2 regions of the Streptomyces sp. NPDC001770 genome follow, and region 2 is predicted to be linked to the other one. Evidence: predicted binding sites of a transcription regulator. Region 2 holds the regulator's gene; the other holds the start of a gene.
What was found. The regulator HspR, encoded in region 2, represses chaperone genes until heat shock. The targets are predictions, from matches to a motif close to TTGAGNNNNNNNNNCTCAA.

Region 1: the regulator HspR is predicted to act here: its motif matches at 5,063-5,081, upstream of lon (endopeptidase La).

The regions. Positions count from the first base shown of each region.
Region 1 is NZ_JBSFFN010000016.1:126,631-141,061, forward strand. Features, by position in the region: gene ACWCSV_RS16930 (MarR family winged helix-turn-helix transcriptional regulator) at 1-448, opposite strand, end outside; gene ACWCSV_RS16935 (lysozyme) at 684-1,523, shown strand; gene ACWCSV_RS16940 (polysaccharide deacetylase family protein) at 1,696-2,475, shown strand; gene lon (endopeptidase La) at 2,623-5,040, opposite strand; gene ACWCSV_RS16950 (MerR family transcriptional regulator) at 5,749-6,087, shown strand; gene ACWCSV_RS16955 (cold-shock protein) at 6,569-6,778, shown strand; gene ACWCSV_RS16960 (CBS domain-containing protein) at 6,949-7,263, shown strand; gene ACWCSV_RS16965 (SCO5918 family protein) at 7,320-7,625, shown strand; gene ACWCSV_RS16970 (nucleotidyltransferase domain-containing protein) at 7,648-8,208, opposite strand; gene ACWCSV_RS16975 (maleylpyruvate isomerase N-terminal domain-containing protein) at 8,238-8,918, opposite strand; gene ACWCSV_RS16980 (TetR/AcrR family transcriptional regulator) at 8,994-9,593, opposite strand; gene ACWCSV_RS16985 (SDR family NAD(P)-dependent oxidoreductase) at 9,810-10,571, opposite strand; gene ACWCSV_RS16990 (FadR/GntR family transcriptional regulator) at 10,755-11,438, opposite strand; gene ACWCSV_RS16995 (MFS transporter) at 11,606-12,847, opposite strand; gene ACWCSV_RS17000 (spermidine synthase) at 13,461-14,162, shown strand; gene ACWCSV_RS17005 (response regulator transcription factor) at 14,392-14,431, shown strand, end outside.
Region 2 is NZ_JBSFFN010000030.1:16,142-30,572, reverse strand. Features, by position in the region: gene ACWCSV_RS24620 (pyridoxal phosphate-dependent aminotransferase) at 1-927, shown strand, start outside; gene ACWCSV_RS24615 (hypothetical protein) at 1,188-1,844, shown strand; gene ACWCSV_RS24610 (hypothetical protein) at 2,263-2,817, shown strand; gene ACWCSV_RS24605 (hypothetical protein) at 2,818-3,582, shown strand; gene ACWCSV_RS24600 (YbjN domain-containing protein) at 3,787-4,338, opposite strand; gene ACWCSV_RS24595 (hypothetical protein) at 4,699-5,124, shown strand; gene clpB (ATP-dependent chaperone ClpB) at 5,197-7,812, opposite strand; gene ACWCSV_RS24585 (pyridoxamine 5'-phosphate oxidase family protein) at 7,984-8,388, shown strand; gene ACWCSV_RS24580 ((2Fe-2S)-binding protein) at 8,504-8,824, opposite strand; gene ACWCSV_RS24575 (hypothetical protein) at 8,821-9,222, opposite strand; gene ACWCSV_RS24570 (helix-turn-helix transcriptional regulator) at 9,363-10,346, shown strand; gene ACWCSV_RS24565 (heat shock protein transcriptional repressor HspR) at 10,453-10,899, opposite strand; gene dnaJ (molecular chaperone DnaJ) at 10,901-12,094, opposite strand; gene grpE (nucleotide exchange factor GrpE) at 12,269-12,907, opposite strand; gene dnaK (molecular chaperone DnaK) at 12,904-14,431, opposite strand, start outside.

The DNA of each region.
Region 1 (14,431 bases), on a different contig from region 2:
CGACCTCGGCGCGGTCCCAGTCGGCGAGCTTGCGGACGTAGCGGGCCCGCCGGGCGTCGCGGACGTGCCGGAACCGGGCGAGCCCCTCCTCGGTGAGGTGGACGAGCGAGGCGCGGCCGTCCTCGGGGTCCGGCTCGCGGTTCACCAGACCGAGGTCCTCAAGGGCGCGCAGTTGACGGCTCATGGTGGCTTTGCCGACCCCGAACCAGGCCGCGAGCTCGGTGGCCCGCTGCTGCCCGGCGGACTCCAGCCGTACGAGCAATCCGTAGGCGGCGGCCTCCAGTTCGGGGTGGACCTCGCGGGCCATCTCGCCGGAGGTGGCGCGCGCACGCCGCAGGATCACGGCCAGTTCGTGTTCCAGGGCGAGGAATGCCCGATCCGCCGGGACCCCGGCTGCGGTGTCGGGCCCGGTTCCGCTGTCCTGCTCCTCCACCACGGCACCCCTCATGCGCTTTCCACCTCTGAAACTTTCGCCCGCCGCGGTTCCTTTCCGCAGCTGGGCCAGTATTTCGCAGGAGTAGACCACAGGAGGGTCCTGGACCCTCTTCCGGAGAACGGGTCAACGCGCGTAGCGTCATTCTCGTCATGTTCGTGACAGAGCAGGACCACCGGGGCCCGGCCCCGCACGCACCCCGGTTCGCGGTTCCCCCCACCGTCCCTCACCGAACCACGGAGGCACGCCCATGTCCGCGCACAGATCCCGTTCCCGCACCGCTCGTCTGCTCGCCCCGGCCGGCACCCTGCTCGCCGCGCTCTCACTCCTGTTCTCCCTGCCCGGTGCCGCCTCGGCGGCCGGCACCCCGGCCGACGCCGTTCCGGCCCGGGGGACAGCCTCGCTCGGCATGGGCGTCGTCGCCCACGACGGCCGGGGGCCCCTGCCGGTCGGTACGACCGCGACCCAGACCGAGGGCGTCGACGTCAGCGGCCACCAGGGCAATGTCGCCTGGTCGACGCTGTGGAGCGCCGGAGTCAAGTGGGCGTACGTGAAGGCGACCGAGGGGACTTACTACAAGAACACCTCGTTCTCGCAGCAGTACACGGGCTCGTACAACGTCGGGATGATCCGCGGTTCGTACCACTTCGCCACCCCGGACACGACCTCCGGCGCCGTCCAGGCGAACTACTTCGCGGACAACGGCGGCGGCTGGTCCCGGGACGGCCGGACGCTCCCGGGCGTGCTGGACATCGAGTGGAACCCGTACGGCGACCAGTGCTACGGCAAGACGCCCGCCGCGATGGTCTCCTGGATACGCGACTTCGTGAACACCTACAAGGCGCGCACCGGGCGGGACGCGGTGATCTACACGGCCACCAGCTGGTGGACGACGTGCACCGGCGGCAACGCGGGCTTCGGCGCGACCAACCCGCTCTGGGTGGCCCGCTACAACACCACGGTGGGCGAACTCCCCGCGGGCTGGGACTACTACACGATCTGGCAGTACACCTCGACCGGTACGACGGTCGGCGACCACGACAAGTTCAACGGCGCGCTGGACCGCGTACAGGCCCTGGCGAACGGCTGACATACCGCCACATGCGGCGCACCTCACCACCCGTGGCCCCGGCGACGCACCCCGTCGCCGGGGCCACGGCGATCCACCGGGTACCCGCCCCGCTATGAACCAATTGTATACACGGTATGTATAGTCCGGGCTGCCGTACCGGACGTACGGCTGTACCGCGCCGTACCGACCGATGGATGGAACCACCGTGCTCAGAAGGACGCCGAAGCCCCGCGCCTGGTCGACTCCCGCCCTGGTGGCCGCGCTCGCCCTCACCCTGGGCGGCTGCTCCATGGCCACCACCGCCCCCGCCACGGCGCGCGACGAGGCGGCCGCCGACGCGAAGGGCGAACCCGGCCCGGTGGACTGCCGCGTGGCGAAGTGCATCGCGCTGACCTTCGACGCGGGACCGGGCGAGGACACCCCGCACCTGCTGGACGTGCTCAAGGAGAAGAAGGTGCACGCGACCTTCTTCCTGCTGGGCAAGAACCACGTCCTCAAGCACCCCGACACCGTGCGGCGGATCGCGGACGAGGGGCACGAGGTGGCCAACCACACTTGGTCGCACGAGATCCTGACGGACAAGAAGCCGGACGAGATACGGGCCGAGCTGGAGAAGACCCAGGACGCCATAGCGGAAATCACCGGGAAGAAGCCCCGGCTGATGCGTCCGCCCCAGGGCCGCACCGACGACACCGTCTCGGAGATCAGCAAGGACCTGGGCCTCTCCCAGATCCTGTGGAGCGCGACCGCCAAGGACTACTCGACCACCGACTCGGCGCTGATCGAGAAGCGCATCCTGGACCAGGCGGAACGGGACGGCATCATCCTGCTCCACGACATATACAAGGGGTCCGTGCCCGCCGTGCCGGGCATCATCGACGCCCTGCGGGCACGCGGCTACACCTTCGTCACCGTCCCCGAGCTGATGGCCCCCGCCGAGCCCGAGCCGGGCACGATCTACCGCCCCTGACCCGGGTCACGGCTCCCCCGGGGTGCGAGCACGGGAACGGCCCGCCGCCCCGGGGTCTCCGGGGCGGCGGGCCGTCCGTACCGGTCGCGCGCGGCGGCGCGTCCGGCACACCGTGCCACTCATGCCGTGCCGCTCACGCCGTGCCGCTCATGCCGCGGCCGGAACCTTCTCCTCCGCGCCCGCGGTGGCCGGGGCGAGGGCGATCTCCAGCACCTGGCGGACGTCGGTCACCGGGTGCACCTCCAGCTTCTCCAGGACCTCGGCCGGGACGTCGTCCAGGTCGGCCTCGTTCCGCTTGGGGATCACCACGGTGGTGATCCCGGCCCGGTGCGCCGCCAGCAGCTTCTGCTTCAGGCCGCCGATCGGCAGGACCCGCCCGGTCAGCGAGACCTCACCGGTCATCGCCACGTCCGTACGGACCAGCCGCCCGGAGAGCAGCGAGGCCAGCGCCGTCGTCATGGTGATGCCGGCGCTCGGACCGTCCTTCGGGACCGCGCCCGCCGGGAAGTGGATGTGGGTGCCCCGGTCCTTGAGATCGGCGACCGGCAGCTCCAGCTCCGCGCCGTGCGACCGCAGGAAGCTCAGCGCGATCTGCGCGGACTCCTTCATCACGTCGCCGAGCTGACCGGTCAGGGTCAGTCCGGACGCCCCGGTCTCCGGGTCGGCCAGCGACGCTTCGACGAAGAGCACGTCGCCGCCCGCACCGGTCACCGCGAGGCCGGTCGCCACGCCCGGTACGGCGGTACGGCGCTCGGCCGGGTCCTGGGCGGACTCGGGCACATGGTGCGGCCGCCCGATCAGCCCCCGCAGGTCGGCGTCGGTGACCGTGAACGGCAGCTCGCGGTCGCCCAGTTCGTGCTGGGCCGCGACCTTCCGCAGCAGCCGGGCGACGGCCCGCTCCAGGTTCCGTACGCCCGCCTCACGGGTGTACTCGCCGGCCAGCTTGCGCAGCGCCGACTCGTCCAGCGCCACCTCGTCCTTCTCCAGACCGGCCCGCTCCAGCTGGCGCGGGAGCAGGTGGTCGCGGGCGATGACGACCTTCTCGTCCTCGGTGTACCCGTCGAGCCGGACCAGCTCCATGCGGTCGAGCAGCGCCTCCGGGATGGCCTCAAGAACGTTGGCGGTGGCGAGGAAGACCACGTCGCTGAGGTCGAGCTCGACCTCCAGGTAGTGGTCGCGGAAGGTGTGGTTCTGCGCCGGGTCCAGCACTTCGAGCAGGGCCGCGGCCGGGTCGCCCCGGAAGTCGGAGCCGACCTTGTCGATCTCGTCGAGCAGCACGACCGGGTTCATCGAGCCGGCCTCCTTGATCGCCCGGACGATGCGTCCCGGCAGCGCGCCGACGTACGTACGCCGGTGGCCCCGGATCTCCGCCTCGTCCCGGACACCGCCGAGCGCCACCCGGACGAACTTCCGTCCCATGGCGTGCGCGACGGACTCCCCGAGCGAGGTCTTGCCGACCCCGGGAGGGCCGACGAGCGCCAGCACCGCGCCGCCGCGCCGCCCGCCGACGACACCGAGGCCCCGGTCGGCCCGGCGCTTGCGGACCGCGAGGTACTCGGTGATGCGCTCCTTCACGTCGTCGAGTCCGGCGTGCTCGGCGTCGAGGGTCGCCTGCGCGCCCCGGATGTCGTACGCGTCCTCGGTCCGCTCGGTCCAGGGCAGCTCCAGGACGGTGTCCAGCCAGGTCCGGATCCAGGACCCCTCGGGGCTCTGGTCCGAGGACCGCTCCAGCTTCTCGACCTCCTTGAGCGCGGCCTCGCGGACGTGCTCGGGCAGATCGGCGGCCTCGACACGGGCGCGGTAGTCGTCGGACTCGTCGCCCGGGTCACCGTTGAGCTCCGACAGCTCCTTGCGTACGGCGTCGAGCTGGCGCCGCAGCAGGAACTCGCGCTGCTGCTTGTCGACGCCCTCCTGGACGTCCTTGGCGATGGACTCGGCCACGTCCTGCTCGGCGAGGTGCTCACCGAGCCACTGCACGGCCAGCTTCAGCCGGGCGACCGGGTCCGTGGTCTCCAGCAGCTCGACCTTCTGCGCGGTGGTCAGGAAGGGGGAGTAACCGGAGTTGTCGGCGAGCGCGGAGACACCGTCGATCTGCTGCACCCGGTCGACGACCTGCCAGGCACCCCGCTTCTTCAGCCAGCTGGTGGCGAGGGCCTTGTACTCCTTGACCAGCTCGGCGACGGCCCCCGGCAGCGGGTCGGGCACCTGCTCGCCGATGCGCGTCGCCTCGACCCAGAGGGCCCGCCCGGGGCCGGTCGTACCGGTGCCGATCCGTACCCGCGAGCGCGCCCGCACGATCGCGCCGGGATCTCCGTCGGAGAGCCGCCCGATCTGCTCGACCGTACCGAGGACGCCGGTCCCCGTGTACCGGCCGTCGATGCGCGGCACCAGCAGCACCTCGGGCTTGCCGCCCTCGGCGGCTGCGGCCTGCGCGGCCTCGACGGCGGCGCGTGCCTCGCTGTCGGAAAGATCGAGAGGAACCACCATGCCGGGCAGCACGACTTCGTCGTCGAGCGGCAGCACGGGCAGGTCGAACGGAGTGGACGCCTTGGTGTCGGTAGCCATGATCTTCCCTTCGGCAGTCAAGTTGAGCTATGCACGCTCAATGCTTGTGAGCCGAGGAATGTTCCCCACGGGGTGTTCGCTCTGAGCGATCGGCGGACGACCGCACCTCACGGCCGGGGGGAGCGCGCACCCAGCGACCGCACCGCCGGAAACCTCCCTGGACTTGACGAAGAAATCTGTAGTGGCGACAGTAGACATTGCTTCATGGTGTGACTAGGGTTTCTCTCGTAGCCCAGAGAGACAGAGAGGTCGGCGGAGACGAACCGCCGGGCAGCAGTACGCAGCACAGCAGTACGCACGACGGTGCGGTGGTGGAGCCCCGGAGCCGGCAGCGACGCAGGGAGGCGACGGGGCTGACGACCGGACCGGGCGGCCCGCGGCGATCAGGGGCCGCCGCCGGACCTGCCGCGAGGGCGGTCCGTACACGTGGCCCGCCGAACGGGCCATCCAGAGGGAAGAAGGGAGGGACGGGCGCCATCACCATCGCCCGGGCGGGAACGACGGGCCCGGGTACCGCACGACATCGACAGTGAGGTGGTCTCCGGTCAGGCACACGCGATCCCCGCACCCGCGGCCGTCCGCCGCGAGTCGGTGCGGAACAAGAAGGCCGGCAGGGTACTGAAGCCGGCAGATGGTGTAGCAGTTCCTTCGGGGCCCTGGTGCCGTACGGCACCAGGGCCCCGCCACGCGTTCCACGGAGAGGTGCGTATGACAGCACAGGACTCGAACGGCCGTCTTGACGACGACGACTATCCCGCTTTCACCATGGGCCGGGCCGCCGAGATGATCGGCGCCACCCAGGGCTTCCTCCGCTCCGTCGGCGAAGCCCGCCTCATCACGCCGCTCCGGTCCGAGGGCGGCCACCGTCGCTACTCCCGCTACCAGTTGCGCATCGCCGCGCGCGCCCGGGAACTCGTCGACCAGGGCACCCCCGTCGAGGCCGCCTGCCGCATCGTCATCCTCGAAGACCAGCTCGAAGAGGCCCAGCGGATCAACGCCGAATACCGCCGGGCCGCCCAGGCACCCGGCCCGCCGCCCGCGCTCTGAGGGAGCCCGCCCGGCCCGCCCCCGCTCGCCCGGTGTTCCCGTACACGCACGTCGGCGGGGGCGGGAGCGACGCCCCTCCGGGGCCTTCCGCGAACACCATCCCCTGCGCATGCCTGCGCGGACGCCTCCGGACGCCTCCACGGAAGCCTCCCGGGCGCCTCCTGGGTACCGAAGCGCTTCCCCGAAGAGCTGCGCTTCCGAGGGGGCAATATCTGTGCCCGCCGGGCGAACTTTGAGCACACCGCGCACGAAGTGTTTTAGGCCTGGGGACCGGAGCGGAATTACACATCGCCTGCCCACCACTACCGCATGCTATCGTCGAACCAGTTGCCGTGGTCCTAAAATTTCGAGCACCCTCGTCGACATTTCCGACAGTAGGACGCCTTTCGCGTTTCCGGTCGTTATCGGACGGGGCATCACCGCGGCAACCGGGCATCCATGCAACTGCGGTTTCCGGCGTAATGCCCCAAGGAGATATGACATGGCGTCCGGCACCGTGAAATGGTTCAACGCGGCCAAGGGTTTCGGCTTCATCGAGCAGGAGGACGGCGGCCCGGACGTGTTCGCCCACTTCTCGAACATCGCTGCCGAGGGCTTCCGCGAGCTGCTCGAAGGCCAGCAGGTCACCTTCGACATCGCGCCGACCCAGAAGGGCCCGACGGCCGAGAACATCGTTCCCGTCCAATCGTGACGCGCCCAGTTCTCCTCTCCGCGGGGCACCGCCGTTTCACCGTTGCAGTCGATTCACCGCAGGCCTGATCCGATTTCGCATTCCGTTCGGCGCATTCTCGGCATTCCCGCAGCGGCTTCTCGCCCACGGCGGGAATTCCTTGATCGGCGCCGCGTCGAGGAAGGTTCCTCTTGGGCCCCGTACGTACGCACAGACACTTCTCCCGCATTCGTCCCACCGGCACCGTCCAGCTTTCCGATGACGACACTCAGGAGCCGCGGGTCGGCGACGACATGACCGTCGAAGTGGCTCTGTCGGTCATGATCAGTGCCCGTGTCGACCATCTGCTCGTCTGCGACAACGACGGACTGTGCACCGGGACGGTCACCCTGGCCGCGCTCGCCGCCGTACGGGACGGGACCGCGTACACGGACCGGATCCAGTTGCGCGACGTTCTCGCCGACGACCGGGACGGCGCTCCGGGCCTGCTCGCCCTGGCCCTCTGAGCCGACCCGCTCGGCACGACAGCACCCCGCTCCTTCTCTTCTCTCTGTGAGGCATCATGCGCTGCGTCATCGCCCGTTTCCCGTTCGAGCTCACGAAGAGCGGGGTCCTGGAAGCCATGAAGGGCATCAAGCCGGAGCCGGCCGTCGGCGAGTGCGTGATCGTGGGCCGCCGTACCTACCCCGTCAAGCAGGTCGGCCAGGTCATCACCCGGCAGGACCGCCGGGACTTCAGCGCCGGTGAGGTCCTCCGGGCCATGGCCCAGCTCGGCTTCACCTGCCCCGCCGTTCCCCGCGCGCCCGCGCCCGCGACCGACTCGTTCCAGCACGCGTCCGAGCTGCTCGGCGCCCCCGCAGCCGCCTGAGCCGAGTCGGACTCCGGCCCGGTCAGAAGTGCGTGGCGATCCCGAAGGCGCGGCGCAGCAGGGCCATGTCGTGCAGGTCTCGCGACGTGGGTTCGTACCCCTGGTGGAAGTAGGCCTGCTGCTCCGCCGAGAGGCACGGGACGCGCGTGCCCCCGATGGTGCCCGTCACGAAACAGGCGGCGGGGTACCGGAAGGGGCGGTCCGGTTCGGGCGAGGCCTGTACGGCGGAACCGTCGGCGGCGAAGACCAGCGGGTGCAGGTCCAGCTCCGGGCCCGGCGGGGAAGACAGGCCCGGCGGGGGCGTGAGGGCTGGCGGGGGCGTGAGCGCCGGGGACGAGTGACCCGCCGGAGACGTCAGGACGAACCGTACGGGGCGCTGGTCGAGGGTCTCCGTGAAGCCGGCGCCCGCCAGCGCGGCCAGCACGGCCGGCTCCTGGTCCGAGCGGTGCATCAGGTCGAGGTCGCGGTGGTCCCGGGTCTGCTCGCCTATCAGCGCGTCGATCCCCCAGCCTCCGCCGATCCAGACGTCGGCCTCCGCCCGTCGCAGCAGGCCGAGGACGGACAGCACGTCTTCCGCCGTCATCACGGCACGCGCTCCCTTCTTTCGGCCGGTCAGATCCGGGGCCGGGGTGTGCCGTTCCAGCGCCAGGTGGTCAGCCGTGGGTGCCCGGGGAGTTCGGCGCGTCCGGTGGCCCACAGCAGAGTGGGCCAGGGGGCCGTGGACTCCGGGGCGTCCGGGAAGAGCCGGGCGAGCACCCGTGCGCAGATGCCGGCGGGTGGGTTCCAGGAAAGGCCGAGCCCCTGGGCCAGGTCGTGGGTGTGCACCAGGGTCTCCACGATCCCCATCGCGGCGAAGCCCTCGGGGTCGGACGCCCCGTAGCCGTGGTGGGCGCGGACCCGCGGGGGTTTCGTACGCACCATGGCGGCCAGCAGCGCACCGCTGGCCTCCAGCACCTGCAGGAGCCCGTCGGGACCGGCCGCGCGGTCCGCGTGGATCGCGTTCGCGGGGCCGCCGGGCCGCCGGCTCTCCCAGAGGAAGGGCACATCGCCCGTCATGGGCGGTGTGCGGGGCCCCAGTTGCGCGGCGTACGCGAAGAGGTCGTCGCTGAGGTGCTCGACGGTCTCCCAGCAGTCCCACTCCAGCGAACCCGCCTTCCCTTCCCACGCGTCCGGCGGGGCCTCGCGGAGGGCGTCCACCGCGAGCCGCACAGCACGGTCGAGGTCGTCCGCGGTGACCGGGCCGTGCGCGGCTGCGGAGGACTGGGAAGGGCCGGTCTCGGTCGATCGGGACATGACAGGACGGTACCTCTGCCCGGGGCGCGTGCCACCCCCTCCGGCAGGGCCCGTCACCCACGCGGCGGCAGTCTTTCAGGCGTGGTCCGGCACCCGCAGGTGGTCGAGGGCCAGGTCCAGGGCGGATTCCAGCGGGCCGAGGCGGCCGGTGGCGATCAGGGTGAACGCACCTCCCTGCACCGCGGCGAGGATCGACTCGCCCGCCCGCTCCGCGTCCGGCGCGGCCGACATCAGCCCCTGGCGCTGCATGTCCCGCACCCCGGAAGCCAGTTGGGCCTGCCAGCGGCCCATCAGGTCCTCGGCGACGGCGCGCACCTCGGGGTTGTCACCGGCGAGCTGGCCGGTGAGGACGTTCAGCGGGCAGTTGCGGCCCTGGCGGCGGTAGTGGTCGAGCACCGCGTCGCGCCAGGCGTCCCAGGCGGGCCAGCTGGTGAGTTCGCCGAGGTGGGGCTGCTGGTCGGCGAGGATCGCCTCGGCCTCGTGCCGGGCGACGGCGACGAGGAGGGCGGACCGGCCCTCGGGGAAGTAGTGGAAGAGCTGGCTCTTGCTGGTACCGGTCGCTGCGCGGATCTCGTCGAGGGAGACCTCGGGCCCGCGCTGCCGCATCAGCTGGGCAGCGCCGTCGACGATGCGCTGCCGCGTCGCGGCACCCTTGCTGGTCAGGCCTTGTGCCACGGGTCCGCTTCCTGGGGGTGCAGGGGGCGCCCGGCGCCGGCGCCCCGGGGGACACGCGTACCGGGTCCCCGCCTGGTCGGCCCATCGTACAACCGGGCGCACGGGCCCCTGAGGTACGCGGCCCGGGGCCGTACCGCAGTGGCCCGTGGGCCCGTGGCCCGCAGCCCGAGCAGCCCGAGCAGCCCGCCCGGCGACGCGGTGGCGGTCAGGCAGCGATCAGGTGGCGATCACCGCGGTGGAGGTCCTGCCGCCGTCCACGTCGAGGACGATGCCCTGCACGAAGGAGGAGTCGTCGCTCGCCAGGTAGACGACGGCCCGGGCGATGTCCTCGGGCCTGCCGTGCGTACCGGCCGGGGTTCCCTTCATCATCACGTCGCCGGGCATCGGCTCGCCGGAGGGCTCGTGGACCACACCGGGCGAGACCGCGTTCACCCGGACCCCGGACGGCCCGAACTCCGCGGCCCAGGCGCGGGTGAGGGTTTCGACGGCTCCCTTGGTCGAGCTGTAGAGCGCGTTGGAGGCTACACCGAGCCGGGTGATCCAGGAGCCGAGGTTCACGACCACTCCCCCGCCGGCCGCCACCATGGCCGGGGCCACGGCCGCCGTGAGGAAGAAGGGGGCCTTCACGTTCACCCCGTACACCAGGTCGAAGGTGGCCTCGTCGGTGGTGGTCGTGGTGGACGGCGGGTAGATGCCCGCGTTGTTCACCAGGATGTCGATGCGGCCGCCGAGTACCTCGGTGCTCCGTTCGGCGAGCGCCCGGGAAGCGGCGGCGGTGCCGTCCAGGTCGGCGGCGACGAAGTCGGCCCGGCCCCCGGCGGCCCTGATCCCGGCGACCACCCGCTCACCTCGCTCGCCGTCACGGCCGGAGACCACGACGTGGGCGCCTTCAGCGCCGAGAGCCAGCGCGATGGCCCGTCCGATGTTGCTGGTCGCGCCGGTGACCAGCGCCGTCCTGTTGTCGAGTCGTGCCGTCATGGCGCCGCACTCCCTCTCGGAACTCTCGGAACTCTCGGAGCCCAGGATTGGACCGTACGGTTCAAAGCTAACCTCTTATGGACCGTACAGTCCATTCCTGTGGGCAGAAAACGGCGGAGCCGGACCCGACCGGTGTACGGGCCGGACCCGACCGGTGTACGGGAAGGGGCGGCGCCCCCGTCCTCACGCGCCGCGCAGGCGTTCCAGGGCACGTCCGAGGTTGCGGCGGGTGGCCTCTTCCGCCGCCTGCGGGTCACCCGCGACGACGGCGGCGACGAGGTCCTCGTGCGCGCGGGCGTCGTCGCCGCCCGGGCCGTCGTGCACGTCGCCGTCCGCCACGGCGTCCCGGGCGGCGACCCGGAGCGCACCGAGGAAGGAGTCGTACACCTGGGCGAGGACCGGGTTGTGCGCGGCTGTGACCACCGCGCGATGCAGCCGCAGGTCGGCCTCCACCAGCTCGGCGTCCGAGCCGGCGGCGCCCCGCTCGCTCAGCAGCTCCCCGAGGACGACGACATCCTTGTCGGTGCGCCGGGTCGCGGCGAGCCGTCCCGCCTCCACCTCCAGGGCGATCCGTACCTCGTACACGTCGGCGACGGCGGCCCGGCGGAGCCCGCGCTCGAACTCCTCGACGGGTGCGGTGGAGACCACGTAGGTACCGGATCCCTGCTGGGAGCGGAGCTGTCCGGAGGCGATCAGTGCCCGGACCGCCTCCCGCCCGGTGGAGCGGCCGACGCCGAGGAGCCGGCTCAGTTCGACCTCGCCGGGCAGCCGGGCACCCACCGGCCAGTGTTCCGCCGCGAGCAGGCGGCGCAGTTCGGCGACCGCGCCTTCGACGAGCGAGGTGCGCTGCACCGGCCGTACCGCCATGACGGACGCTCCCTGGGACCGAGGTGGGAAGTGGGTCGAATTCCCGGACGAAGAACGTTCCGGACGAAGCAGGTTCCGAACGAAGCAGGTTCCGAACGCGGAATGCTCCGTACCCGAGGAACGACGGCACCGTCACCAGCCCGCCACTCCTCGGGTACTCAGACAACTTAACCCACGGCTTCGGAGCCCTCCTTCTCGCCGGCCGCCTCCGGGCCGGGCCCCGGCTCCGCAACCGCCACCGCCGCCTGAGGCGTCCGTTCCCGCAGCCGCAGTGCGGCGAGCAGGGCGACCACGAGGATCGCGAGGACCACGGCGAAGGTGACGCGCAGTCCGTGCGCGTCGGCCAGCCGCCCGAACAGCGGCGAGCCGAGTCCGCCGACCGACATGGTGAGCCCCAGTGTGACGCCGCTGGCGGTGCCGGGGCGGGTGGGCAGGTAGTCCTGGGCCAGGGTCACCTGCGAGGAGAAGGGGATGAACATGGCGAAGCCCAGTACGGCGACGCCGATCGCGCCGGCCGCCACACCGGGGGCGAACACCAGCGCGGCCATCGCGGGCACCGCGAGGGTGTAGCCGCTGCGGATCGCGGCCAGCCGCCCGTACCGGTCGGCCGCCCACCCGCCCAGCAGGGTGCCGACCGCTCCGGCCAGCGTGAAGGAGGTCAGGACGGCCGCGGCCGTCCCCCGCGAGCTGTCCAGTTCACGGATCATGAAGAGGGAGACCAGGGAGACCGTCGTCACGTAGGGGACGGACCAGCAGGCCGCGACCACGACCAGCCGGCCGAACGCGTGCCAGTCGTCCCGGGCCCCGGCACCGCCGGAACGCGCACCGGCGGCGGGGATCACCACCGTGGCCTCCTGGATGCCGCGGGCCCGCATCCAGGGCCCCTTGGCCACCCAGAGCGCGGCCATCACCAGGGCGGGTACGGCCAGCAGCCAGGTGCCCCGCAGTCCGGCGGCCCCGACCACCAGCGTGACGAACCCGGGGGCGAGCGAACCTCCCAGGGTGCCGCCGACCGAGAAGACGCTCATCGCCTTCTGGGAGTTTCCTCCCGCCGCCCGCGCCTGGTTGGTGGCGGGCGGGTGATAGGCGGCGATGCCGATCCCGGCGACGGCGGCGCAGATCCAGGTGAGGAGATAGCCGGAGAACAGTCCGGTACCGGCCACTCCCGCGGCGGCCACCAGGAATCCGGCGGGCACCAGCCAGGGACGCGGCGCCCGGTCCGCCAGCGCTCCGAAGAGCGGCTGCACCACGCTGGAGAGGCCGGTGGCGGCGAGTGAGATGCCCGACAGCGCCGAGTAGCTGTAGTGCCGTTCGGAGACCAGGAACGGCAGCAGCGCGGGCAGCGCCCCCTGGTAGAGGTCGTTGACGACGTGGGTGCCGGTCAGGAACCCCAACTGCCCCTTGCGCACACCGTCCGGTCTCCCCGCGCGTCCCGCCGCATCCGGCCGTGGCGCGCCGCCCCGCCTCTGCCGCCGCGGTTCGCCGCGGCCCGTCGTCATCGTCATCGCCGGTTCCTGCCCCTCGCCCTTGAACGTCCCGCTCGGACGTCGCACCCGAACACCTCACTCCTCAGGTCCTCTGAGGAGTTGGGGTACGGTAACAGGACACGGGCGACCGCAGCAACGGCGTCCACCGGCGCACGGCGGGGCGGACCGGCGCGGTATCGGCCACCCCCGCAGGGAGACCACCCGACACCGGGCCGGGGCGGCGGTGTCCCCATCGGAGCTCCCGTCGTTAGCGGAGGGAGTCCGCGACACGGGATCACATCCCCACCGGAGGGAGCCCGCAACACGGGACCACGCCCCCACCAGAGGGAGCCCGCGACACGGGACCACGCCCCCACGGGAGAAGGTCCACGACACAGGGCCACGCCCCGTCGGGCCTCCGCAGGACGGGGCGACGTCGACGGTGAGCACCCCATCCGCCCGCCCGCACAAACCCGTTGGCGAATCGAGCACCCGCCGCGCCAGGATGGGCGGCCTCGACCCCGTCCGCCGCCATCGGAGACCGGAGAGCAGCAGCATGTCCGCCAGCGCCACCCCCAGCCGTCACGCAGACCCGGCCCCCGTCACCCTCGACCGCCGCGACGGCCCCTTCGGCGAGGTGGTGCTGCGCGAGCGGGGCGAGCACTTCGAGATCATCGCCAACGGGTGCTTCCTCATGGACACCTCGGACGGCCGGTCCGAGCGGCTGCTGATCGACCTGGCGCTCGCGGCGCTGCCGCCTTCGCGGCCGGCGCCCTCGGTGCTCATCGGCGGGCTCGGCGTGGGGTTCTCACTGGTACGGGCGGCCGGGCAGGAACGGTGGGGGCGGATCGTCGTGGCCGAGCGGGAGCCGGCGATCGTGGAGTGGCACCTGGGCGGCCCGCTGGGCCGGATCTCCGGCGCCGCGCCGGCCGACCCCAGAACCGGGATTCTCCGTACGGACCTGGTCGAGCACCTCCGTACGACTACGGAGCGTTATGACGCACTGTGTCTGGACATCGACAACGGCCCGGAGTGGACCGTGACGGAGGACAACGGAAGCCTCTATTCCCCTTCCGGCCTCGCCGCCTGCCGGGAGCGCCTGACCACCGGAGGCGTTCTCGCCATCTGGTCCGCACAACCGTCCGAATCGTTCGAACATGCTTTGCGCGCTGCCGGATTCGAGGGGGTACGAACCGAAGAGGTGGCCGTTGCCCGAGGTGTGCCCGACGTGGTTCATCTCGCACTTCGGACCGCCTGAGCACCCCGCCGGGGTATCCGGCCGGGCGGGGATACCCGGACAAGGCACGCTTTCCCCCACCCCTGGCGGGGTATCCCTTCCAGACCGGGCACCACCCTGCGTAGCCGCAAGGCATCCGCTGCCTCTACGCTGCTGCCCGGCAGACGGACCACACAGGCAAGAAAAAACGAGCGAAGAAACCGCATCCCCCGGAGGAATGATCTCCGCGGGAGCGGGCAGGGGCGGGGCGATGGAACAGACACACACCAACCACAACGGCGTCGCGGCCA
Region 2 (14,431 bases):
CACCAGCGCCGGTTCTACGGCCTCGCCTTCGACCCCGACACCGAGGTCCTGGTCACCGCGGGCGCCACCGAGGCCATCGCCGCGAGCATGCTGGCCCTCCTGGAGCCGGGCGACGAGGTCATCGCCTTCGAGCCCTTCTACGACTCGTACGCGGCGTGCATCGCCATGGCCGGCGGCGTCCGCGTCCCCCTCACCCTGCGCGCCCCGGACTTCCGCCCCGACCTGGACGCGCTCCGGGACGCCATCACCCCGCGCACCCGGCTGCTCCTCCTGAACAGCCCGCACAACCCGACCGGCATGGTCCTCACCCGCGAGGAACTGTCCGCCATCGCCGAACTCGCCGTCGAGCACGACCTCCTGGTCGTCACCGACGAGGTCTACGAGCACCTCGCCTTCGACGGCGACCACATCCCGCTCGTCTCCCTGCCCGGGATGCGCGACCGGACCGTCTCCATCTCCTCGGCCGGCAAGACGTTCTCGTACACGGGCTGGAAGATCGGCTGGGTCACCGGCTCCGCCGCCCTGGTCACCGCCGTCCGTACCGCGAAGCAGTACCTCACCTTCGTGAGCGGCGGCCCGCTCCAGTACGCCGTGGCCGAGGCCCTGGCCCTCCCCGACGCGTTCTTCACCGGCTTCCGCGACGACCTGCGCGCCAAGCGCGACCTGCTCACGGCCGGCCTCACCGCCGCCGGCTTCGAGGTGTACCGGCCCCAGGGGACCTACTTCGTCACCACCGACGTCGCACCCCTGGGCGAGAAGGACGGCGTCGCCTTCTGCCGCGCCCTCCCCGAGCGCGCCGGCGTCGTGGCCGTCCCCAACTCCGTCTTCTACGACGACCGGGAGGCGGGCCGCACCCAGGTACGGTTCGCGTTCTGCAAGCGCGAGGAAGTGCTCCGGCAGGCCGTGGAGCGCCTCGGGAGAATGTGACCCCACCTGGGTGCCGTGGTGGATTCCGCGCGTGGCGAAGCGTCAACGAGCAGTGAGCGGTTGACTCGTACGCGAGTGATCGCAGGTCTCCTCTGGGCGACGGACGGGCCAGGGCTGCCCCGGCCGTCCGCGTGCCCGAGCGAGAGCGGTCCTCCGCTGGCACTCTTTTCGTAAAATCACTCGATCGTGTAGATCTTGGACCGCGAGCACCACTCATCCCGTCGCGTGCCTAGCCTCTCCCTGTGCCGAAGACATTTCCCGTGGGAACGAAGATCTACAAGGTGCTGAACCGAGCCCGTACGGTGGAGCCGTACCCCGTCTGGATGACGTGGGAAGGCGTTGCGCAGCGGGTCTATGGCTACTCCTTCGAGACTCGAAATGCGCAGCAGTGCGTGAGCAGGCTTTCCTCCGTTGGCGTGGTGCGCTACAAGAACGGACGAACGGCAGGCCCCAGGATCTACCCCACCTCCGCCGAGACATGGATGCTCCAGCAGGTGCAAAAGGTATTCTCCGACGTCATGGTCCCCGTGGACAGCGCGCGATATCGGCCGCCCACGAAAGAAGAAGTCGTGGAAGCATTCATCAACGGTATCCACAACCCCCACGTACCCGTCGATCTCGCCGAGGTCGTCGGTCTGGTCAATCTGCACTGCAAGACGTCCTTCGACGCTTCGGAGGTTTCGTGGTGGCGCCTGGGCTTCGAACAGCGGCAGACGCAGGAACGCCACTCCTGTTTGGCCCGGATGGCGCGCGCGATGGGTCAACTCCGTGACGAAAGGGAACGACAAGAGATCGAAGCCCGCAAGGTGTGGGTGGGACCTTGGCGAGTCGACCTCGCATCCCTGACGGAGTGTCCTTGCTGCGGGCAGAAAATCGCGGTCCCGTCAGCGGTGCATACCCGGGCCGCGTCGCTCTAGGCAACGTGTAGGCCCGTCCGCGACCGAGACCAGCACGCGGAGTCCCGAAAATGATCAGCCCCAGGCCGGCCTGCCGGTCTGGGGCTGGCTCGCGCCCCAGAACTCAAAGCAAATGATCGCGCCACAGGGGTACAGGAGCAGTTTCGTGACGGCGCGCGTATGCGTCGCGGACACTCCACCATCCCTCTTCTTTTCCGATAATACTAAAAGCGTGTACACGAAACTCATTTCGCGAACCGAGCCGACCGCGCATCGAACACACTTCCACATCGATTCCGCATTGCAATAAATCAACCACTCTGAGATTCTGTAAGGCTTTACTCGTAGGCGTGTGCAGCCTAACGCGGCTGCATGAGAACGCACCGCAGCGAAGCCGTCCGCATCGCCAAGAGCACCGCAAGATCGAGCAGGAAACGTTGTGACCGGACAGCCGAGGAGAGAGATGAAAGACCCGGAAATCGAAGCCATGACCGCCCTGGCGGAAGCGCTTCACGCTCTGGAGGGGGACGCCCAGGGGAGAGTGCTTCGTTGGGCGGCCGAGCGTTTCGGTGTTCCCCTGCCAGTCCCCGCCCCGAGGCAGGAAAGCGTCGAGGCAGGACACGAGCTGCCGTACAGCGCGCTCCACGGCGCCCCGGAGGAAAAATCGGAGACCGATAGGCCGAAATTCGAGCACTTCGCGGAGCTCTACAACCGGGCGAACCCGTCGACGGATGTCGAGAGGGTCCTGGTGGCCGGCTACTGGTTCCAGGCAGTTCGCGACCAGCCTTCCTTCCAAGCGGCTCACCTCAACCAGGAGCTGAAGCATCTTGGCCACGCCGTCAAGCACGTGACGATGGCCTTGGAAAGCAATCAGGTAAGGAAACCCACCAGGATCATCCAGCTGAGGAAGTCCGGTGCCGCCAAGCAGGCACGTAAAACGTACAAGCTTACGCACGAAGGTCTCGTGCGTGTCCAAGAAATGATTGCTTCCTAAATGAAACTAACCCCCGATTGCGCCCTCTCCGGCCTCCCGGAGGGATTACGCGGAGATCTGATCGGATCATTCAACCAGATCGTCCGGAATTACCGCGAACGCCGATGGGAACCAGCAGAACTGAATGGTGGGAAACTCTGCGAGGCTATTTACACTGCCATTGTCGGCCACATGGACGATTCGTACGCGGATCGATCGTCCAAGCCTAACAACATGTTGGCCGCCTGCCAGGCTCTGGAACGCAGGCAAGGCTTCCCGCGATCCATCAGGATTCAGATTCCGCGCATGCTGATCGCGCTCTATGAAATTCGGAACAACCGCGGAGTCGGGCATGCAGGTGGAGACGTCGACCCAAGCCAGATGGACGCCACAGCGGTCCTCTACATAAGCAAGTGGCTCATGGCCGAATTGGTGCGTTTCTTCCACTCCCTGACGACGGAACAGGCTGCCACCGTTGTCGATAGCCTCATCGAGCGCGAGGTCCCACAACTCTGGTCAGACGGAAGAAGAAAGCGTGTTCTACTCACAGGCATCTCCTGGAAGAAGAAGATGCTCCTTCTCCTCCTCCCTGAAACTGGGGAAGTCGAGGAGCGGGACCTGATCACATGGCTGGAACATCCGAGTCGCTCACGTTTTCGACGGGATGTCCTACGTCCGGCACACAGGGAAAAACTGATCGAGTTCGACGAAGAAAACGAGTCCGTACGCTTGCTGCCCCCTGGCATCGCGGAGGCAGAATCCTTTGTCGGAACTCTGGCCGGATGAGGGCTGTTCGCCTTCCGTGGTGGATCAGTGTGCGGTGCCGTAGCCCCAGGTTCGGCCCGCGCATTCCTTACAGTCCCGCCCCCGGCGGGCAACACGGCGAATCGAACGCCCCCGCCCCCGGAAACACCGACGGCCGGGTCGGCGGTCGTGGTGACCGCCGCCCGGCCGGGCGTCGTGCGGGTGCGGCCCGCGGAGCGCGGTGGGTCAGCCCTCGGGCGTCTCGTCCGCGGACTCCTCGGCCTTGTCCTCGGCCGGCGCGAGGCCGAGGCGCTCGACGAGCCACTTGTCGAACTCGATGGAGGCGCGGACCCAGCTCACCGTGGAGGAGACGAAGTGCTCCAGGTTGACGCCGGTGCCGATGAGCATCTGCGCCTCACCGATCAGGCGGACCGAACCGGCCTCGCCCTCCTCGCCCTCGTGGGAGTGCGTGTAGACCTTGGGCCACAGGGTGCGGCGGTTCCAGTCGTCGATGGCGTCCAGCAGGACGGCACGCTGGTCGAGGGCGTGCGGGCGGTCGTAGAAAGTCCGCACCGAGAAGACCTGCTGGTCCGCCTCACCGCGGAACATGAAGTACGTGCGGAACTCTTCCCACGGCGCCGCGAGGTCGCCCTCGTCGTCGACGACGAACTTGAGCTCCATCTGCTCCAGGAGCTGCTTGACGAGGTCCTGGTCAGGGACGACGGGGCCCTCCGGTCCTGCCGCCTGCGGTTCGGGCTGGCCCCCGAAATTAGGAATCGAGGACGGATCGATGCTCACCGTTATTTCCCTTCGTGCGGTTGTACGCCATCCTCCCCCATGGCGGGCGGGGAATGGCAACCCCCAGCAGGGTCGATCCGCTCCCGGCGGACAACATGATCCTCCTGCCGCGCGAACGGGGAACGCTTCGCCACCGGCCGGCGTCTTCCAGAGCCGGAGCCGGGACCGGCGCACGGGAGGCAGACCGTGGACAGACCTCAGGAAGCCCAGGAGTCTCACGAAGCCCAGAAGTCTCACCACGTCCGGGAAGCGCCGAGGGACCAGGGACCACAAGGCCCCCAGGAGCACCCCTCGTCCTCTCCGGCTCCCCGGCCTGCGCGGCGGGCGCGTCCCTGGGTCTGGGCGCTGCCGCTGACGCTGGTGGCCGGCACCGGCGCGGTCATGCTCGGCGCGGTCGGCTGGTTCGTCTTCGCCGCCATGACCGGCATGCTCTTCCCCGACGCGGACTCGGGGACGAAGGTCTCCTGCGACGAGGCGATGACGTTCGCCCGCAGGGAGCTCCCCGCAGGCGCGTACGACCGGCGGTGTGAGACCCGGGGAGTCATGGACACCGAGTACGACGTCCGCTTCCGCACCACCGCGCGGGAACTGACCGCCTGGCTGGATTCGGCCTTCCCCGATGTCGCGGACACCGGACTCCGCGCGAAGTCCTGCGACGACGACGACGCCGGCACATATCTGGAGCTGGGCGAACCGCCGCCGGACGGGGCGGTGGCCGCAGACGTGACGGTCGTGTACGAGGACGGCGGCACCGTCCTCGTACACTTCCGCCCCTTCAACGTCTGACCGACGCTTCAGCCGCACCGGACCGAAGCCCGTGCCGCCCTCAGCCGCACCGGACCGAAGCCCGTGCCGCCCTCAGCGCGCCGCCCCCACGATCAGTCCGGTGTCCCCGCCGGTCTCGGCGTCCCCGGACACGTCCACGCGTACGGTGTCGCCGTCCGCGATCTCGCCCGCGAGGATCTCCCGGGCGAGCTGGTCGCCGATCGCCGTCTGGATGAGGCGGCGCAGCGGCCGGGCGCCGTAGGCCGGGTCGTTGCCCTTCTCGGCGAGCCAGGCCAGTGCGGCCGGGGTGACGTCGAGGGTGAGCTGCCGGTCGGCGAGCCGCTTGGCGAGGCGGCCGATCTGGAGCCCCGCGATGTGGGCGAGTTCGTCGCCGGTGAGCGCGGAGAAGACGACCAGGTCGTCCAGCCGGTTCAGGAACTCCGGCTTGAACGAGGCCCGTACGACCTCCAGCACCCGGTCCTTCTTCGCCTCGGGCTTGAGCAGCGGGTCGACCAGGAACTGGCTGCCGAGGTTGGACGTCAGGATCAGGATGGTGTTGCGGAAGTCCACCGTCCGGCCCTGGCCGTCCGTGAGCCGGCCGTCGTCCAGCACCTGGAGCAGGATGTCGAAGACCTCCGGGTGCGCCTTCTCCACCTCGTCCAGCAGGACGACGCTGTACGGGCGGCGGCGGACCGCCTCCGTGAGCTGGCCGCCCTCCTCGTAACCGACGTAGCCGGGCGGGGCGCCGACGAGCCGGGCGACGCTGTGCTTCTCGCTGTACTCGCTCATGTCGACGCGGACCATGGCCCGTTCGTCGTCGAAGAGGAAGTCCGCCAGCGCCTTCGCGAGCTCCGTCTTGCCGACGCCGGTGGGGCCGAGGAAGAGGAACGAGCCGGTGGGCCGGTCGGGGTCGGCGATCCCGGCCCGGGTGCGGCGTACCGCGTCCGACACGGCGCGGACGGCCTCGCTCTGGCCGATCAGGCGCTTGCCGAGCTCCTCCTCCATCCGCAGCAGCTTCTGCGTCTCGCCCTCCAGCAGCCGGCCGGCCGGGATGCCCGTCCAGGCGCCGACCACGTCGGCGATGTCGTCGGAGCCGACCTCGTCCTTGACCAGGGTCTCCTTGGGTGCCTCGGCCGCCACCTGCTCGGCCTCGGTCGCCTCCTCCAACTCGCGTTCCAGGCCGGGGATCTCGCCGTAGAGGAGCTTGGACGCGGTGTCGAAGTCGCCGTCGCGCTGGGCGCGTTCGGCCTGGCCGCGCAGGTCGTCGAGACGTTCCTTCAGCTCACCGACCCGGTTGAGGCCCTGCTTCTCCTTCTCCCAGCGGGCGGTGAGTCCGCGCAGCTCCTCCTCCTTGTCGGCGAGGTCGCGGCGGAGCTTCTCCAGCCGCTGCCGGGAGGCGGCGTCGGTCTCGTTCTTCAGCGCCAGCTCCTCCATGTGGAGGCGGTCCACGGCGCGCTGGAGCTCGTCGATCTCGACGGGCGAGGAGTCGATCTCCATGCGCAGCCGGGAGGCGGCCTCGTCCACGAGGTCGATCGCCTTGTCCGGGAGGAAGCGGGAGGTGATGTAGCGGTCGGACAGGGTCGCGGCGGCCACCAGCGCGGCGTCCGCGATGGAGACCTTGTGGTGTGCCTCGTAACGCCCCTTGAGGCCGCGCAGGATCGCGATGGTGTCCTCGACGCTGGGCTCGGCGACCAGCACCTGCTGGAAGCGGCGCTCCAGGGCGGGGTCCTTCTCGATCCGCTCGCGGTACTCGTCGAGCGTGGTCGCGCCGACCATCCGCAGCTCGCCGCGGGCCAGCATGGGCTTGAGCATGTTGCCCGCGTCCATGGCGGAGTCGCCGCCGGCTCCGGCACCGACGACGGTGTGCAGCTCGTCGATGAAGGTGATGACCTTGCCGTCGCTCTCCTTGATCTCGGAGAGGACGGTCTTCAGCCGCTCCTCGAACTCGCCGCGGTACTTCGCGCCCGCGACCATCGCCCCGAGGTCGAGGGAGACCAGCCGCTTGTCGCGCAGCGACTCGGGCACGTCGCCCTTGACGATGCGCTGGGCGAGCCCTTCGACCACGGCGGTCTTGCCGACGCCGGGTTCGCCGATGAGGACCGGGTTGTTCTTCGTACGCCGCGACAGCACCTGTACGACGCGGCGGATCTCTTGGTCCCGGCCGATGACCGGGTCGAGCTTGCCCTCACGGGCCGCCGCCGTGAAGTCCGTACCGAACTTCTCCAGGGCCTTGTACTGACCCTCCGGGTCGGGTGTGGTCACCCGTCGCCCTCCCCTGCTCTTCTCGAACGCGGCCAGCAGCTTCTTCGCACCGGCCCCCTGAGCCCCGAGGATCTCACCGACGCGGCCGCCCTTCTCGGCGACCGCGATCAGAAGGTGCTCGGTGGACACGTACTCGTCGCCGAGGTCCTTGGCGCGGCGCGCGGCGTCCTCGACGACGGCGAGCAGCTCGCGGTTGGGCTGCGGCGGTGCCACGGTGGAACCGGTGACGCTGGGCAGCGCGCCGAGCAGCCGCTCGGTCTCCGTGCGTACGGCGGCCTGGTCGGCCTCCACGGCGGCCAGCAGATCGATGATGTTCTCGTTGTCCTCGCCCGCGAGCAGCGCGAGCAGCAGGTGCGCGGGGGTGAGATCGGGGTGTCCGTCCTTCACGGCCCTGCTGGTGGCCGCGGTGAGGGCGTCCCTGCTCTTGTTCGTCAGCTCGGCGTCCACGTGCGCTGTCTCCTCCTCAACGATCGCGTATTGCCCAGGCTCTGCACCGGGCCCATGCTTCGACCAACGTGCACAAAGTTGAGTCTATTCCACTCAAGCCTGGGATTCGAGCGGGCCGGGTCCGGCGAGGGCGCGGAAAGCGGATCGCGGTACGGCTCATACGCTTCGGCCATGGCCGTCGACGTACGCAACCCCAGCCCCGAGTACCTCGCCTTCTGGCGCGAGTACCACCTCTGCACCCTGACCACCCTGCGCCCGGACGGCACCCCGCACGTGGTGCCCGTCTGCGTGACGTACGACCCCGGGGCGGGGCTGGCCCGCATCATCACCGACGGCGGGAGCCGCAAGGTCGCCCACATCCGGGCGGCGGGACCGGAGGGCGCGCGGGTCGCGGTCTGCCAGATGCACCGCGCGCGCTGGGCGACGCTGGAGGGCCGCGCGACGATCCGTACGGAGCGGGAGGCCGTCGAGGACGCCGAACGGCGCCACACCGAGCGCTACGGACGCGAGCCGAGGGTCAACCCGACCCGTGTCGTCATCGAGATCGCCCTCGACCGGGCGCTGGGCCGGGCCTGACCGGGCGCCGGCGAAACGTCCCGGGGCAAGCACAACGGCGCCACCGTGTCAGGTCACGGTGGCGCCGCTGTGTGGGGGACAGCACTTGAGCGATGCTGTACTTCGGGGGAATCGCTCAAGCGCTTCGGGGGGTGGCGGAGATGGTCTCGGGGTCGAACAGTTCATGGTCGCGCTGGTCCAGATTGACGAAGATCATGCCGTACCGGACGGCGCAGCGGACGGGCTGTGGGGCGCCACGTGGCCTGCGCAGACAGCGGTAGGCGCGAATCTCTTCGCCCTCCTCCATCACGACGACTACAGGTTCACCGAGCAGGGTGACCATCAACGAGTCACCCGGGCCCGGCAGTGCGGTGAGCAGATCGACGAAGTGCCACCCCGAGCGATAGGCGGAGGCCATCTCGCGCCGGAAGATCCGGTCGTCCGGCGGGGTGGTCATGCGCCTACGGAGGCCGGAAGCGAGTCCCAGCCGATGTCACCCTGGACCTTGTTCAGCGAGTCCCAGCCGATGTCGGCCTGGACTGCGGCGAGCGAGTCCCAGCCGATGTCGCCCTGAGCCTTGTTCAACGAGTCCCAGCCGATGTCGCCCTGGCCCTTGCCCGGCACGGGCCAGCCGATGTCCGCCTGGACCGCTGCGAGCGAGTCCCAGCCGATGTCGCCCTGGACCTTGTTCAACGAGTCCCAGCCGATGTCACCGGGCGTCGCCCGGGCTTCGTCGTCCCAGCCAATGTCCCCCGGGACAGCAGCCGCCTCACCGTCCCAGCCGATGTCGCCCGCGCCCAACAGCCCAAAACCCAAGGCCGCGACGAACGAGGCGGCAAGCACCGAGCGAAGCATTCGCTTATCCATAGTCGGCTTCGTCCTCACTTGTGGATTCATCTCCCCCGCTCCTAAGACGATGTCTCACGCGACCCTGTGAACACCACAGAGTCGATGCATCATGTTCTTGCATGTTCAGGAACCTGGGGGGTGGAGAAATGATCACAAGCGACACAAAAAAGACACATCCTCATGGGATCACCGAACTGTGTGAGGACGGAAAGCGCCTCTATTCGGGCGCACTGCGCTCCGGACGCATCGCGCGCGACGAGGTCGAACCCGCGCCGTGCCTCATGGAGTTCGCCCTGCTGCACGCTGATCCCGACGACCCGAACTGGCTGCGGCCCGTACCGCCGTCCACCGCCCTCGCGCAGCACGTGAACCCCCTGGAGCGCGAGATACAGGAGCGCAGACGGCACTCGGTCCGGCTCGCCCAGTCCTTCCAGCCCTTCATGGAGATCAGCGCACAGGGGCCGCCGGCCACCCACGCCATCACCGTGCTGGAGGGCGTGAACCGTATCAACGGCGCCCTGGACATCGCCACCGCGGAGTGCCGCACCGAGGTCCTCACCATCCAGCCCGGCGGCGGCCGGAACGAGGACCGGCTGGGCAAGGCGCTGGAGCGCGGCCTCTCCGTCGTGGACCGCGGCATCCGGATGCGGACGCTGTACCAGCACACGGTCCGCTACAGCCCCAGCACCCTGGCCTACGCGGAACGCATCGCCGACGTGAACGTGGAGATCAGGACGTCCGAAGAACTCATCGAGCGCCTCATCGTCTTCGACCGCACCGTCGCGTTCATCCCGGCCCAGGACGACCGCCAAGTGGCCCTGGAACTGCGCCACCCGGGGCTTGTCGCCTATCTCGCGTCGGTCTTCGAGAAGTTCTGGACCCGCGCCACCCCGCTGCTGGAGGAGGTCCGGTACGAGCCGACGCCGGACGGCATCAGCGCCGTCCAGCGCTCCATCGCCCACCTCCTCGTCGAGGGGCACGTGGACGACTCGATCGCGCGCCGGCTCGGGATGAACGTACGCACCTGCCGCGCGCACATCGCCAAGCTCGCCGCCACCCTCGGCAGCAGCAGCCGCGCCCAACTCGGCTTCCTGATCGCCCAGTCGGGCATCCTCAACGAGGACGACTGACGGCCGGCTCCGCACGGCACACCCCGCACGAAGGAAGGGCCCGCTCCCGGCGATCACCGGAAGGCGGGCCCCACGCGCGGGACGGGCGGCACGCGCCCGTCCGGCGTCAGTCCTTCGGCCGCTTGGGCCGCCAGACGACCAGCGCACTGGTCTGCTGCACGTCCTGGTACGGCACGAGGTCGCGCCGGTACGAGGCGTGCACCTGGGCCTCGGCCTGCCGCATGGCGACCGCCGCCCCGTCCACCGCGTCGGACAGCTCGACGACGCGCTGCTGGAGCGCGGCGACCTGGTTCTCCAGCTCGATGATGCGCTTGATGCCGGCCAGGTTGATGCCCTCGTCCTGGGACAACTGCTGGACGTTGCGCAGCAGTTCGATGTCACGGGCCGAGTAACGCCGCCCGCGCCCGGCCGTGCGGTCCGGGGAGACCAGGCCGAGGCGGTCGTACTGACGGAGCGTCTGCGGGTGCAGGCCCGAGAGCTGGGCCGCGATCGAGATCACGTACACCGGGGTCTCATCGGTCAGTTCGTACGGATTACGTCGGCGGCCGTCCATCTCAAGCTCCCTTCGCGGCCTGGAACAGGTCGGCCCGCGGGTCCTGGGCCGCGGTCGCCTTGCGGTAGGCCTCCAGCGCTTCTCTGGCTTCGTCGCCCAGCTCGGTGGGGACCGCGACCTCCACGGTGACGAGCAGGTCGCCCCGGGTGCCGTCCTTGCGCACGGCGCCCTTGCCACGGGCGCGCATCGTACGCCCGTTCGGGGTACCGGCGGGGATCTTGAGGGTGACCGGAGGGCCACCGAGCGTGGGCACCTTCACCTCGCCGCCGAGCGCCGCCTCGGGGAAGGTGACGGGCACGGTGACCGTGAGGTTGTCGCCCTTGCGGCCGAAGACCGGGTGCGCGTCGACGTGGACGGCGACGTAGAGGTCGCCGGCCGGACCGCCGCGCTCGCCCTGGCCGCCCTTGCCGCGCAGCCGGATGCGCTGCCCGTCGGAGACGCCCGCCGGGATGCGGACCTGCATGGTGCGGGCGGACTTGGCGCGTCCGCTGCCCTTGCAGACCTCGCAGGGGTTCTCGGCGATCAGGCCGCGGCCCTTGCAGTCCACGCACGGGTCGGTGAGCGAGAACCCGCCACCGCTGCCGCGCGAGACCTGTCCCGTACCGACGCAGGTCGGGCAGACCCGCGGGGTGCCGTTCTTGTCACCGGTGCCGGAGCACGCCTTGCAGGGTGCCTGGCTGGACATCCGCAGCGGGACCGTGGCCCCGTCGACGGCCTCGGTGAAGCTGAGCGTCACCTCGGTCTCGATGTCCTGGCCCCGGCGCGGCTGCACCCGGGTACCGGCGCCACCGCCGCCGCGGTTGAACAGCCCGCCGAACACGTCGCCGAGGCCGCCCCCGCCGCCGAAGCCGCCGCCGCCCTGGCCCGCACCGCCCTGGGCACCTCCGAAGAGGTCGCCCAGGTCGAAGCCGCCGGGGAAACCGCCCCCGGCACCGGGACCGGGCCGGAACCCGCCGTTGCCGAAGAGGGCGCGCGCCTCGTCGTACTCCTTGCGCCGCTTGGCGTCCCCGAGGACGTCGTTCGCCTCGGAGATCTCCTTGAAGCGCTCCTCGGCCTTGGCGTCGCTCTTGTTGGCGTCCGGGTGGAACTCGCGGGCGAGCTTCCGGTACGCCTTCTTGATCTCGGCGTCGGTGGCGTCCTTCGGGACGCCGAGGACCTTGTAGTAGTCCTTCTCGACGAAGTCCTTCGTGCTCATCGACGTCCCTCCTTCCGGACGATCGGCCGTGGGCCTCTCGCGTACGACAGGTCCGGCTCACGGGGAGCGCGGTCGCTCCCCGGTCCACGCCGGTTCCTGTGAACGGCCCTGGCGGCCGGCCCTGGGGCCGGCCGCCCGGCCGGTCGGTGTGCGACCGGGTGATCCGACGTGGTGTCAGACCTCCGTAGGTCCACCGCTCTCCTCGTCGTCTGCCTTCTCTTCCTTCGCCGCGGCGGGCGTGGCGCCCGGCTGCGGCTCCGCGACGGCCACCCGCGCGGGGCGGATGGTGCGCTCCCCGAAGCGGTACCCCGGCTGCAGGATCGCCACGCAGGTCGTCTCCGTGACGTCCGGCGCGTAGCTGTGCATCAGGGCTTCGTGGATCGTCGGGTCGAAGGGCTCGCCCTCCTCGCCGAACTGCTGGAGACCCAGCTTGGTGACGATCGACTCCAGGGAGTCGGCCACCGACTTGAAGCCTCCGACGAGCTCACCGTGCTCGCGGGCCCGGCCGACGTCGTCGAGGACGGGGAGGAGCTCGGTCAGGAGGTTCGCCGAGGCGATCTCCTTCACCGTGACCCGGTCCCGCTCGACGCGGCGACGGTAGTTCTGGTACTCGGCCTGAAGGCGCTGGAGGTCCGCGGTGCGCTCGGCGAGCGCCGTGCGTACCTGGTCCAGCTGCGCGGTCAGACCTGCGGTCTGGTCAGCGTCCCCGGCCGGGGCCGCCTCCTCGGAGGCGGCCTTCGGCTCGGCGTCGTCGTCGGTGGCGCCGGAGGGGACGTCGGGCTTCTCCTCGAAACCCGGGGTCTCCTCCGTCACACCGCACCGCCCTTGCTGTCCTTCTCGTCGTCCACGATCTCGGCGTCGACGACGTCGTCGTCGGCCGGACGGGCCTGCTCGGCACCGGGCTCACCGGCGGCCGCACCATCGGCCTGGGTGTTGGCGTACATCGCCTGGCCCAGCTTCTGGGAGACGGCGGCGACCTTCTCGGTGGCCGTACGGATCTCGGCGGTGTCCTCGCCCTTGAGCTTCTCCTTCAGCTCGCCGATCGCGGTCTCCACCTCCGTCTTGACGTCGCCGGGGACCTTGTCCTCGTTGTCCTTGAGGAACTTCTCCGTCTGGTAGACGAGCTGCTCGCCCTGGTTGCGCGACTCGGCGGCCTCACGGCGACGGTGGTCCTCGTCGGCGTACTGCTCGGCCTCTTCGCGCATCCGGTTGACCTCGTCCTTCGGCAGCGAGGAGCCACCGGTGACGGTCATCTTCTGCTCCTTGCCGGTGCCGAGGTCCTTGGCTCCGACGTGCATGATGCCGTTGGCGTCGATGTCGAAGGTGACCTCGATCTGCGGCACCCCGCGCGGGGCCGGCGGCAGGCCCGTCAGCTCGAACATCCCGAGCTTCTTGTTGTACGCCGCGATCTCGCGCTCGCCCTGGTAGACCTGGATCTGCACGGAGGGCTGGTTGTCCTCGGCGGTGGTGAAGATCTCGGACCGCTTGGTCGGGATCGTCGTGTTCCGCTCGATGAGCTTGGTCATGATGCCGCCCTTGGTCTCGATACCGAGGGACAGCGGGGTGACGTCGAGGAGCAGGACGTCCTTGACCTCACCCTTCAGGACACCGGCCTGGAGCGAGGCGCCGATGGCGACGACCTCGTCCGGGTTCACGCCCTTGTTGGCGTCCTGGCCACCGGTCAGCTCCTTGACGAGCTCGGCGACGGCCGGCATACGGGTCGAGCCTCCGACGAGAACGACGTGGTCGATCTCGGAGAGCGCGATGCCCGCGTCCTTGATGACGTTGTGGAACGGGCTCTTGCACCGGTCCAGCAGGTCGGCGGTCAGCTGCTGGAACTGCGAGCGCGTGAGCTTCTCGTCCAGGTGCAGCGGACCCTCGGCGGACGCCGTGATGTAGGGCAGGTTGATCGTGGTCTCGGTCGAGGACGAGAGCTCGATCTTCGCCTTCTCCGCGGCTTCGCGGAGACGCTGGAGAGCCATCTTGTCCTTGGACAGGTCCACGCCGTGGCCGTTGGCGAACTGCTTCACCAGGTGGTCGACGACGCGCTGGTCCCAGTCGTCACCACCGAGGTGGTTGTCACCGTTGGTGGCCTTCACCTCGACGACGCCGTCACCGATCTCCAGGAGCGACACGTCGAAGGTGCCGCCACCGAGGTCGAAGACGAGGATCGTCTGGTCGTCCTTGTCCAGGCCGTACGCCAGCGCGGCGGCGGTCGGCTCGTTGACGATGCGCAGGACGTTGAGGCCCGCGATCTCACCGGCCTCCTTCGTCGCCTGGCGCTCGGAGTCGTTGAAGTACGCCGGGACGGTGATGACCGCGTCGGTCACCTTCTCG